DNA from 2 places in the Peribacillus sp. FSL M8-0224 genome. Region 1 is predicted to be linked to the other one. Evidence: riboswitches for the same ligand, from Rfam matches in the RefSeq annotation. Region 1 holds a riboswitch; the other holds the start of a gene.
What was found. Region 1 has a riboswitch for glycine ahead of MKX49_RS00955 (amino acid permease). Riboswitches for the same ligand answer to the same signal wherever they lie in the genome.
Positions count from the first base shown of each region.

Region 1 (6,547 bases):
AAACAAGAAGAAAGAGGCCTATATCCAAATTCAGGAATAGGCCTTTATATAACGAATGTTTTTGGTGAATCCAAGCTTTTTCAACCCCACTTATTTAATGGCGGTATGCTTTGTGGGAACTTAAACGCATTGTATGGATCATACCTCGTTTTCACTACTCGAAGCCGTTTAAAATTTCCTCCATATTAAGCAACTGGTCAATCTTTAATGGTGTAACGATACGCCCGGTAAGCTTTGTTCTTTCCAAAAGATAGCCCCTTCCTCGGGCAACATCCTATGAAAAAATCTGGCAAGAAGACATATTCCTAAGCTTATTGATTCATTCCCCCTGCTGGCCCCCTTGTTACGGGGGCAAATTAGCTACACTCGTGAGTTTCGCTGTTTTACTCGTGAATTCAACGACTTTACCCGTGAGTTTCGCTGTTTTACTCGTGAATTCAACGTCTTCTCGTGAGTTTTGCTGTTTTACTCGTGAATTCAACGACTTTACTCGCGAATTTCGCTGTTTTACTCGTGAATTCAACGACTTTACTCGTGAGTTTCGCTGTTTTACTCGTGAATTCAACTTCTTCTCGTGAGTTTTGCTGTTTTACTCGTGAATTCAACGACTTTACTCGCGAATTTCGCTGTTTTACTCGTGAATTCAACGACTTTACTCGTGAGTTTCGCTGTTTTACTCGTGAATCCAACGACTTTACTCGTGAGTTTCGCTGTTTTACTCGTGAATCCAACGACTTTACTCGTGAGTTTCGCTGTTTTACTCGTGAATTCCACAATTGATCTACAAGGACAAAAAAGGCCCTTCTCGAATTAGAGAAGGGCTTTTTAATAGAATTTCTTATCCTGAAATCTCATCATCGGATTTAACGTCCAATGGTGTTCGTTTATCCATTTTCAGCATGTAATAACTTGCTATTACCAAGGCTAGGAAAACGATCCCGACAACCAAGGAAATCCTTGTACTAGGATTGATCCACATACCTACCAGCACCATCAGTAAAAAGGCTATTGTCGCATAGTTACTGTAAGGGGCCAACGGCATTTTGAACGGATGTTTCTCCATTTCAGCGGCATTTACCTTTCTGAATTTAAGCTCACTGATCAGTAAGACAAACCATGGAATCATCCCAGGTAAAACACTCGCACTGTACACATAAAGGAATACTTGCGGCGGTGCAAGATAGTTCAGGATAACTCCGATGCCCAATCCTAAAAGTACAGCGATCGTACAATATGCCGGCACTCCATTTTTAGATACTTTAGCAAAGATTTTCGGAGCTTGGCCATTCAATGCCAGTGTGTAAAGCATACGCCCTGCACTGAAAATACCACTGTTGCATCCAGACATTGCCGCAGTGATTACGACAAAATTGATGATGCCTGCTGCTGCTGTGATACCTATTTTAGCAAAGGTTGAAACGAATGGGCTGCCTAAGTCATCCAGTTGATCCCAAGGGAAGACTGTCACGATGACGAATATGGCACCAATATAGAAAATTAATATGCGCCATATGATTGATTGGATCGCTTTTGTTACGGTCTTCGTTGGGTCTTTCGCTTCTCCGGCTGTGATGCCGATAAGCTCAACGCCTTGATAGGAAGCCACGACAAGCGAAAGCGCAAAGAAGAATCCTGTCCAGCCTCCCGTAAAGAAGCCGCCATTTTCCCAAAGATTCGATAATCCAATCGCATCCCCGCCATTCCCTATTCCAAAGAAGATAAGGCCTAGGCCGGCAACGATCATCAATATAATCGTTATGATTTTTATAAGTGCAAACCAGAATTCAAATTCCCCGAAGGATTTAACGGAAATGAGGTTGGCCGCTCCCAAGATGAACATGGCGACCACACCTGGTATCCAGGCCGGTAACTCCGGGAACCAATATTGCATATACAAGCCAACCGCAATGATTTCGGACATTCCGACGATTACCCATTGAAACCAATTGCTCCAAGCAGTCATATAACCTGCCAAAGGATGTATATAGCTGCTCGCAAAGGTTGCAAAAGAACCTGTAGTCGGTTCTAAATAAAGCATCTCACCCATGGAACGCATGATGAAAAATATAAAAATACCTGCGATGGCATAAGCAAGCATTACAGAGGGCCCTGTCCATTTGATCGTGCTCGCCGATCCCATGAATAACCCGACACCGATGGTTCCGCCCAAAGCTATCATTTGAATGTGACGTGATTCTAGCCCTCTCTTTAATTCCTTGTTCGACATGTTTAACTCCCCCAGATGCAATATCGGTAATGCTTTTCTATCCTTACCACGAACTTATTAATTATTGCGGTTAGAAATGCTCTATCGAAAAAATATCAATAACACTTCATTTATGTTTTCTTATCTTATAATAGTAAATATTCTGTAAAAATACAATTGTATTTTTGAAATAAACAGTTGCCAAATATATCTTGGCAATTTTCCTAATCGAAAAATATCATTTTTAAAAAATGATGATCAATATTTCATAATAGTGATCATCCAAAAAAATAAATTTTTCAAGTACCTTTATAAAAATTAAGACCACTATTAAACTACAGATAATGCCTGTTTCCTTTCAAAAAAATTGTTGACCTACCGAAAAATAGATGATAGAATTCCAATATTATTTTATAAGCATAATGAATGATCAAGCAGTGGAAAATTATACTGACTGACTTTCTTCACAACCGCATAAAAGCAAGCGATGAATGCTATGGATGACACTATAGCAGGAGCAGCTTCTGGAGAGACTGTACAAGATGCAGCGCCGAAGGATTCACAATCTCAGGCAAAAGGACAGAAGAGTAACGAATGATATATTGTTATTCTGAACCCTTTAAGAGATTGGTATTATCCAATCTCTTTTTTTATTGTCCATTTTGTGATTGGACTAAAACAACAAATGGGAAAGGCAAGCTGGACGACAATCACGTCCCTCTCTCCAAGACCATGCAGGTAAACTCATTCACTTCACTACCAAGACTATAAAAACGGGGGCGTACGAATTGGCTAAACAAGAATTAAAAAGAGATTTAAAAAATCGACATGTACAACTGATTGCAATAGGAGGAACCATTGGCACCGGTTTATTTTTAGGTTCCGGAAAAGCCATACAATTGGCGGGGCCTTCCATATTATTCTCTTATCTGATAATAGGGATTGCCTTGTTTTTTGTGATGAGGGCCCTGGGGGAATTGCTCTTATCCAATGCAGGGTATGTATCATTCACTGAATTCGCAACTGAATATGTCGGTCCATGGGCCGGCTTCGTGACAGGTTGGACATATTGGTTTTGTTGGATCATGACCGCAATGGCCGATATCATAGCTGTCGGTGTTTATATGCAATATTGGTTTGATGTCCCTCAATGGATTCCGGCTCTGCTATGCCTGGTCATTCTGTTAGGATTGAACCTATTGACCGTTAAGATCTTTGGCGAATTGGAATTCTGGTTTGCCATCATTAAAGTAATCACGATAATCGCCTTGATCATCGTAGGAATCTTCCTTCTGATCATCGGCTTCAATACCAATAGCGGAACGGTTTCCCTAACGAACCTATGGAATCATGGGGGCATGTTCCCTAATGGCATTTCTGGATTCCTATTATCTTTACAGCTGGTCGTCTTCTCATTTGTCGGTGTCGAATTGGTCGGGGTTTCTGCAGCAGAAACGGCAAACCCGAGAAAGAACATTCCATCTGCAATCAATAAAATCCCTGTCCGGATTTTACTTTTCTATGTTGGGGCACTATTCGTCATTCTCTGCGTCAACCCATGGACACAACTGGATGCCACAAGCAGCCCATTTGTAGAGGTCTTTGCGTTAATCGGCATTCCTGTCGCTGCAGGGATCATCAACTTCGTCGTTTTGACATCCGCTGCTTCTGCATGCAACAGCGGTTTATTTTCAACGAGCCGAATACTTTATACGTTAAGCAGGAATGGCGAAGCCCCTGCTAAACTGGAAAAATTAAATAAACAGGCTGTTCCGAGCAATGCCTTATTAACATCCACAATCGTTGTATCAATAGGGGCATTATTAAGCAAACTGATACCTGAACAGGCATTTACCGTCGTGACGACCATCAGTGCCATCTGTTTCATATGGGTATGGAGCATTATCTTGATTTCCCATATCAAATATTCGAAAACAAGGCCTGACCTAAGAGCAAAATCGACTTTCAAGGCTCCTTTTACACCCTTTGTCAATTACGCCATATTAGGATTATTCCTGTTCATCCTTATTGTTATGCTATTCGCTGAAGCTACACGACTATCACTGCTCTTGACCCCAATCTGGTTCATACTTTTGGTAATACTATATAACTCTAGGAAAAAATATAGCTAAAGGAAATAAAGCCTTGAACTCAATATGAATTCAAGGCTTTATCTGTTTTATGAACATATCATTGTTCGGCTGTCTGCGCACAGTTGCTCAAATATATCAGGCAACTGCATTAAATTTTATATCAAAATAGTGTAAGCTAATATATATTATCGGACCTTTTCCGTCATGTATGAATTTTTCATCCGGTTCGGTTCACATATCCATCAGTGGCATTGAAGAATAAACCCCCATTGGTGGGCGTTTCACTTTATTTAAAACGGAGGGGGTTGTTTAATGAAGATTATATATATTCTTACTCTAGTTCCTTTTATAGGCATACTAGGATTTCTGCCTTTTGTTAATAAAATAGAACCATATGTATTAGGGATGCCTTTCAATATGTTCTGGATGGCTATGTGGGTGGTCCTTACCTCTGCCATACTGGGCATCATGTATAAGCTGGATCCCAGGAATCGGGAAGGTGACCAGGAATGAATATTGCTCTCTTAATCATTTTAGCATTTTTACTTCTATCGATATTTTTAGGCATACGCTCTTCAAAAGGAAAAGATATGGACTTGGAACAATGGACGGTTGGCGGACGCGGTTTTGGTGCGATATTCGTCTTTCTGCTGATGGCCGGGGAAATCTATACGACCTTCTCCTTCCTGGGCGGCAGCGGCTGGGCTTATGGCAAGGGCGCACCCGCACTATATGTTCTAATTTACATTACTTTGTCTTACGTATTATCCTATTGGCTCCTGCCGGAAATATGGAGATATGCCAAGGAAAATAAACTGATGTCTCAATCCGATTTCTTTGTAAGCAAATATAAGAGTCCCGGTTTAGGAATTTTGGCTGCGCTTGTCGGTGTGGTGTCGATGATTCCAGTGATCGTCGTGCAGCTGAAAGGATTGGGGATCATTGTTTCAGAAGCATCTTATGGTGCCATCTCTATGTCTGAGGCAGTTTGGATGGGGGCGATCAGCCTTACCATTTATGTGATGATCTCCGGTATACACGGTTCAGTTTGGACAGCGGTCATTAAAGATATCATGATGGTCGCCATAATAGGATTTTTGGGGATTTATCTGCCGATTCATTACTTTGGCGGATTTCAGCCGATGTTTGAAGCGATTGATGCGGCCAAGCCTGGTTTTCTTAAGTTCCCAGATCAGGGACTTAGCGTATCATGGTTCATCTCCACGGTAATATTGCTCGTATTCGGTTTCTATATGTGGCCACAGGTTTTCAGCGCTGTTTATTCAGCACGCAGCGGCAAGGTATTTCGAAAGAACGCCATCATCAGCCCTTTATATACACTCATGCTGTTATTCGTCTTTTTCGTTGGGTTTACAGCTATATTGAAAGTGCCCGGACTCGTTGGGGCAGATGCAGACCTCTCATTGCTGCGCCTTTCGATCGAGACCTTTGATCCATGGTTTATAGGCATAATCGGCGGCGCTGGATTGTTGACCGCATTGGTGCCGGGATCCATGCTTTTGATGAGCGTCGCTACACTGCTCGCGAAAAACGTTTATAAGGAATTTGCACCTGCCGTATCCGATCGCCACATTGTACGATTGGCAAAGTTCCTTGTGCCAATCATTGCCCTTATAGCCGTCTACTTCACCTTAAACGGCGGCGAAACGATGTCGGCATTAATTCTTATGGGATACAGTCTCATCACACAGCTCTTTCCATCCCTTCTCTTTAGTCTGAAAAGGAATAATCCGATCAATAAATTTGGCGCAATCGCCGGCATCATTACCGGATTGGCCATCGTAATCTGCATTACACTCAGCCAATCGACAATAGGGACCTTGTTTCCATCCTTGCCGCAAGCAGCAAAAGATTTGAATGTGGGAATCATTGCATTGGCAGTCAATTTCATTGTGATGATCACGGTGAGTATTGCTTTCAGAAAGCACGCGGTTCAGTTGGAACCTAAATCCATTAACGATATATGAAGCAAATTTGAAACTGGTTATGGATAAATAAACATTGGAGGCTCAGTCAAAAGACTGAGCCTTACTTATTATCGACAGCCAAGTATAGTGTCTTTTTCTCAATATTGTTTATAGGAAACCTCATTTTAGACTATTAATCTTTTCTGTTTATAAACAAATCCCCTATTTTAACTAATAAATACAACGAAAAAATAATCATCAAGGTTCTGGATACTACCAGACCATCAATAGCTAAATCATATCCACCTCTTAATAAGACT
Region 1 is NZ_JBBOOJ010000001.1:202,094-208,640, reverse strand. Features, by position in the region: gene MKX49_RS00975 (BBE domain-containing protein) at 81-155, opposite strand; gene MKX49_RS00970 (hypothetical protein) at 438-605, opposite strand; gene MKX49_RS00965 (hypothetical protein) at 596-814, shown strand; gene MKX49_RS00960 (amino acid permease) at 839-2,227, opposite strand; glycine riboswitch at 2,721-2,799, shown strand; gene MKX49_RS00955 (amino acid permease) at 2,995-4,338, shown strand; gene MKX49_RS00950 (DUF3311 domain-containing protein) at 4,612-4,812, shown strand; gene MKX49_RS00945 (sodium:solute symporter family protein) at 4,809-6,287, shown strand; gene MKX49_RS00940 (hypothetical protein) at 6,421-6,547, opposite strand, start outside.

Region 2 (6,547 bases), 3.0 Mb from region 1:
AATGGTTGGAGGATGATACCCGAAATCCAGCAATCTTTTAGCTATATCGAGAGTCCTTACCCCCAATTTCTTTTGCCGGCGTCCACTTAATACGAATTCATGCTTACAATGACGATTATATGGTAAGTCAAAATAAGGTTCCAACTTGCGCATCATATAATTGGCATTGATGACCGCGTTCTCTGTGACGGCTTTAAGGCCATCAGGACCCATTGAACGGATGTACGTATATGCCCTCACGTTTATTCCGAAATTACCATAATAAGGTTTTACCCTACCAATGGATTGCGGACGATCATAATCAAGGACGAATTGCTCACCTTGCTTGACTATAAGAGGTTTAGGCAAGTAAGGAATCAAGTCGGACTTCACACCTACAGGACCAGAACCCGGGCCGCCGCCTCCATGCGGGCCTGTGAATGTTTTATGGAGATTTAAATGAACCACATCAAAGCCCATGTCACCCGGTCGTGCTTTTGATAGGACTGCATTCAGATTCGCTCCATCATAATAAAGCTTCCCACCTGCGTCATGGACAAGTTGTGCCATTTCCAAAATATTTTCTTCAAACAATCCCAATGTATTGGGGTTCGTCAGCATCAAGGCCGCCGTATCAGGTCCGACAACACGTTTTAAATCTTCAAGGTCGACTAACCCATTTTCATCGGACTTAACTGTAATCGTTTCTAGTCCGGCAACAGTGGCAGAGGCAGGATTAGTACCATGGGCCGAATCAGGTACAATCACTTTCGTCCGTTCTGTATCTCCATTCGCTTCGTGAAAAGCGCGAATCATCATCAATCCTGTCCATTCACCGTGGGCACCTGCTGCAGGCTGTAATGTCACTTGATCCATCCCGGTGATTTCCGTTAAGTGTTCCTGCAAATCAAATAATAGTCCCAATGCTCCTTGTACAGTAGCGGGATCTTGATATGGATGGATATGGGCAAAACCGTTGAAGCGTGCCACATTTTCATTTATTTTCGGATTATATTTCATCGTGCATGAACCCAGTGGATAAAAGCCCGAATCCACCCCATGATTCCGTTTGGAAAGTGCAGTATAGTGACGCATGATATCCAGTTCGGACACCTCAGGAAGCTTTGGCTCTTCTTCACGGATGTAGTCGGCAGGAAGAATTTCTTCGAGCGGAATAGTTGCAACATCCATTTCTGGCAGACTGTACCCGATCCGGCCGGAAGTACTGATTTCAAAAATGAGTGATTGATCTTGATTATTCATGTTGATCCCCCAATTCCTGCGCAAGTGCATCAATTTCTTCTTTTGTTCTTAGTTCAGTTACCGCAACCAGCATATGGTCTTTCAATTCAGGATAAACCGTACCTAAATCGAAGCCGCCGATCATCCCTTTTTCAAAAAGGTTTTTATTGATTTCTGAAAACGGAGCAGGCAGTTTAATGACAAATTCATTAAACGAAGGACCGTCGAATATCACTTCCACCCCTTTTGCCATAATTGCTTTTTTCGCATAATGTGCTTTTTGAATATTTTGCACGGCCATTTCTTTGACACCCTTTTTCCCAAGCGCGGTCATTGCAACAGAAGCTGCCAAGGCATTCAAAGCTTGATTGGAACATATGTTGGATGTGGCTTTGTCACGGCGAATGTGCTGTTCACGAGCTTGAAGCGTCAGTACAAACCCTCTTTTTCCATTCTCATCAACCGTCTGACCGACGAGTCTGCCCGGAACTTTCCGTACAAATTTATTAGTAACCGCAAAATATCCACAATGAGGTCCACCGAATGCCGCTGGAATGCCGAATGGCTGAGCATCCCCCGTTACGATATCTGCACCGAGTGCACCAGGGGATGTCAAAGCTCCCAAAGCAAGCGGATTACTGGAAACGATAAACATGGACTTGACGCCATGAATGATTTCTTCCATTTCTTTCAATGGCTCGATCCGGCCAAAAAAGTTCGGATATTGCACGATCACTCCTGCAATGTCATCATTTGCCAATTCCCTTAAAGCAGCTAAGTCCGTCACACCGTCTTTATGAGGAATTTCGATCACTTCCACGCGTTGCCCTTTCGCATATGTCTTCACAACTTCTCTTGATTCAGGATGAACGGTTCCTGAAATGAGAATCTTCTTCCGCCTTGTCTGTCCTGAAGCAAGCATCGCTGCTTCAGCCAGCGCCGTCCCGCCGTCATACATGGAGGAGTTAGCCACATCCATGCCCGTCAATTCACATATCATCGTTTGATATTCAAAGATTGCTTGAAGCTCGCCCTGTGAAATTTCAGGCTGATACGGTGTATAAGCCGTATAAAACTCAGAACGGGAAAGAACATGATCGACGATGACCGGGGCGTAATGGTCATAGACACCCGCACCAAGGAAGGAAGCATAATTTTTAAGGTCCGCATTCTTTGCAGCAAGCCTTGATAATTCTTTCATTAATGCAGGTTCCGATTTAGCAGGCTTGATATCGTATTCTCCTTGAAAACGAACGCTTTCAGGGATATCATTGAAAAGTTCTTCAGCAGTGGATACCCCTATCGCTTCCAGCATTTCTTGTTTATCTTGCTCTGTCATGGGTAAATAACGATGTTTCATCTAATGACCATTCCCCTCTATTTACGTGGTTTTTTATAAAAAGGTGTTTGTATTATAACGGCTTTCAAACGTTTGGAACGGATTTCCACTTCGACTTCCGCATCCAGAACCGAAAATTCCTTATCGATAAGTACCAATCCAACGTTTTTCTTCAATGTTGGCGATTGGGTACCAGTCGTGACCTCGCCAATGACTTCATCACCGCTGTAGACCTTATACCCATGACGTGGAATGCCACGGTCAATCATTTCAATTCCCACAAGCTTTCGGGGAGCCCCTTTCTCCTTTTGCTCAGCAAGAACGGCTTTCCCGAAAAAATCAACTTCCTTATCCACTTTTACTGCAAAACCAATCCCGGCTTCTATCGGGGTGATGTCCGCTGAAAGCTCCTGCCCATACAGCGGCAGTTTCGCTTCAAAACGCAGGGTATCACGAGCACCTAAACCAATCGGCTGAACCCCCTCTTCCTTACCGGCATCCATAATCGCCTTCCAAAGGGCAGGGCCATTTTCACTGTCGCTATATATCTCAAAACCATCTTCACCAGTGTATCCAGTACGGGATACCAGCGTGGAGATACCGTTAATCATGACATGATCCTTGAACCTGAAAAATCCAATTTCACTTAAGTCAGTACTTCCCGATAGTTTTTGTAATATCTTCTCTGCAGCCGGTCCTTGAAGTGCCAGCTGTGTATAGTCACTTGATACATTCGTAATTTGGGCATCTTCCGTTAAATTAGCTTGCAGCCAATTGAAATCTTTTTCTGTATTCGCTGCATTGACCACGAGCAGATAGTCGTCCTCAGCCCTTTTATACACGATAAGATCATCAACCGTGCCTCCGTTTTCATAACACATGGCGGTATATTGGGCACCGCCTTGTTGCAGCTTTGATATATCATTGGTCAGCATCTTCTGTAAAAAGGAAAGGCTCCCAGGCCCCTTAACATCGACTTCCCCCATATGGGAAACATCAAATAACCCCGCTTTTGTCCGTACGGCTTCATGTTCATCTTTTATACCCGAAAATTGGACAGGAAGTTCCCAGCCGCCAAAATCAATCGTTTTACCTCCATATTCACGATAAACCTCAAATAGTGGTGTTCTGTTTAAATTGGTCAAAACATGACCCCCTTCAGATTTTTTAAAAAATTAATTGGCTTCATTATCAAAAGCTTCTTGTCATTACGCATCAGATACATCCTGATTCATGATGTGAAAAAAGCACAAAAAAGGACAGAGAAAGCCCGTTTGAGCTTTTTCTCTGTCCTGAAACCTGAAAGTTTACCTATGTAATAGGTTTTCCCCTTTGGTGGCCGTCCATAACAGGCGGCGCTCTCCAGAGTTGCGTCCAATAAGAGTTCTTTTGCCTGAGAGATTCACTGCTAAGTTTGCTCCTTCGGCGCTACATCCGTAGTCTCTCCCCTTATCTTCACCCGCATATAAATGGTCTACCATTGAAAGGAAACGAATAAGCCCCAAGCATTGGTAAAACCTTTTAGCATAAATGGGATGCATTCTCTGCCAATTCTCCTAAAACTTCAGAAACCGTTTGACTGATCTCCTTCAGTAATCTTGGATAAATTAGGAGCCTATAGCCCATACTAAGAAAACGCGAACTGCAAAATTAATGTACAAACATTCTTTGTAGCGTTTGGAAATTGGAATTTTCTAAATATACTTATATCCTACCCTAAGAATCTTATCTCTGCAATATCTTTTGAAGAGAAATATTTTTCTTACTTCACATATGAAATGTTCGGGTTTTGACCTTATATTAAGGAAATTATGATTTAAGAGGGAGTTATTTCTATGAAAATCAATATATCCTTCAATTCTGAATGGAATGACGAGTTTCTGCAAAAGATGGAAAATGACGGTCCATGGGGAAATTGGGAGCTTTATAAGTTGGCGGTTCAAATGGAGGAAAACCTTATCATCCCTGATTTTGAAGGTTTACAGGCGCCCAAGCACCTTCCTCAGCTAACCCCGCTTCCCCATCAATTGGAAGCGGCGAAGCAAGTAGTGGAAAAGATGAATGGAAAAGCCATTTTGGCTGATGAGGTAGGGCTGGGAAAAACAATTGAAGCAGGCTTGATCCTAAAAGAGTATATGATTAGGGGCCTTGTAAAAAAAGTATTGATCCTTGTTCCGGCTTCCCTTGTCACACAATGGGCATTTGAATTGAATACCAAGTTCCATATTCCGGCAGTCGTTCAGAGAAAAAGTTATGTCTGGGACTCCTGTGATGTAGTCATTTCATCCATTGATACAGCGAAACGCGCTCCACATCGAGATATCATCTTTACTCAGGAATATGACTTCATCATTATTGATGAAGCTCATAAACTTAAAAATAATAAGACGAAGAACTATGAATTCGTCCAAAATCTGAAAAAGAAATTTTGCTTACTCCTGACAGCCACTCCGATTCAAAATAAAGTCGAGGAGATATTCCACCTCGTTTCGTTATTGAAACCGGGCCACTTGGGAAATGCCTCACTCTTTTCGGAAAAGTATAAAGGGAAAGGCCGGAACATAACTGAAGATGAACACCTAAAGGAACTGGTCAACACTGTCATGATTCGAAACCGGCGGGCCGATACTGGCATTGAATGGACAAAACGGCATGTGGAAACCATCACCATTGAATTTTCTCCAACGGAACAAGCATTGTATGATGCTGTTTCCAAATTCAAGCCAATTTCGGATGGATCAAAAGGAAGCGCCTTTTCGGCTCTCACTCTCCAAAGGGAAGCATGCAGCAGCAGAGAGGCTGTCTTTTATACATTAAAGAATATGAGAGATAAATACGATCAGCCTTCCCCTGATTTTTTGGCAAAGCTTGATGATTTATTTACTAAAGTGAATGAAACGGTCCAGAACTCAAAGGCTGAAAAAGCTTTGGAACTGATCAAGAAAATTGATGACAAAGTAATTATCTTTACGGAATATAGGGCGACTCAACTATATCTCCAATGGTACCTACAGCAGAATGGAATTTCTTCTGTTCCTTTCCGGGGCGGTTTTAAGCGCGGAAAGAAAGACTGGATGCGAGAATTATTCCAAAAGAATATTCAGGTATTAATCGCAACAGAAGCTGGCGGGGAAGGGATAAACCTTCAGTTTTGCCATCACTTGATTAATTTTGACCTGCCATGGAACCCAATGAGGCTTGAACAGAGAATTGGACGGATCCACCGCCTTGGTCAGGAAGAAGATGTGATGATTTATAACTTTGCCACGAAAAATACAGTTGAAGAACATATACTGAAGTTACTATACGAAAAAATAAATTTATTTGAAAAAGTAATCGGTGAATTGGATGATATTCTAACCAAACTGGATATTAACAACATTGAAGAATATTTAATTGATGTGGTCGGCGAGTCCAAAACAGAGGGCGAAATGAAAATCAAGATGGATAATTTTTCATCATTGATCCAATTCGCTCAATCAATGAAGGAAGGTGAGGTTCATGCAGCAACGGGAAATTCATGATTTTTTAATCACTTTCTTTAAAGCCAACGATTGTGAAATACTGGATAATGCACCAACCCACCTTACAGTGCAATTGACGATTGAAATGGATAAGGAATTAATGAACAGACCCTTTTATTGGCATTATCTAGAAAAAACAGGAGGTGTTCCGAACCCGGCACAGATCACTTTCATTACCGACCCAGAACAAGCTCCATCCGATTTAAAGGGAGAAATGATTCATTTTGGCTCCCCTCGCCTTCACCAGATTATTCAATCAACCAAAAAGCTGGCAGGGTATACTAGACTTTTTGAGAATACGCCTCCATCAAAAGGCAGAAATAATCCTTTGTTTCCTTGGCTGACCTTGAATGTGAAAATATCGTATCAATGCGACCGCAAAAAAGATACTTTCATGTCAATCGGATTGAATTTAATCTCGGGTGAAATAATGGAAGGGTTTCACCATCGGGTTTTACCGATT
Region 2 is NZ_JBBOOJ010000001.1:3,159,599-3,166,145, forward strand. Features, by position in the region: gene gcvPB (aminomethyl-transferring glycine dehydrogenase subunit GcvPB) at 1-1,242, opposite strand, end outside; gene gcvPA (aminomethyl-transferring glycine dehydrogenase subunit GcvPA) at 1,235-2,581, opposite strand; gene gcvT (glycine cleavage system aminomethyltransferase GcvT) at 2,599-3,705, opposite strand; glycine riboswitch at 3,846-3,928, opposite strand; glycine riboswitch at 3,932-4,019, opposite strand; gene MKX49_RS15110 (DEAD/DEAH box helicase) at 4,396-6,084, shown strand; gene MKX49_RS15115 (YqhG family protein) at 6,062-6,547, shown strand, end outside.
Region 2: another riboswitch for glycine. It lies ahead of gcvT (glycine cleavage system aminomethyltransferase GcvT); the one in region 1 lies ahead of MKX49_RS00955 (amino acid permease).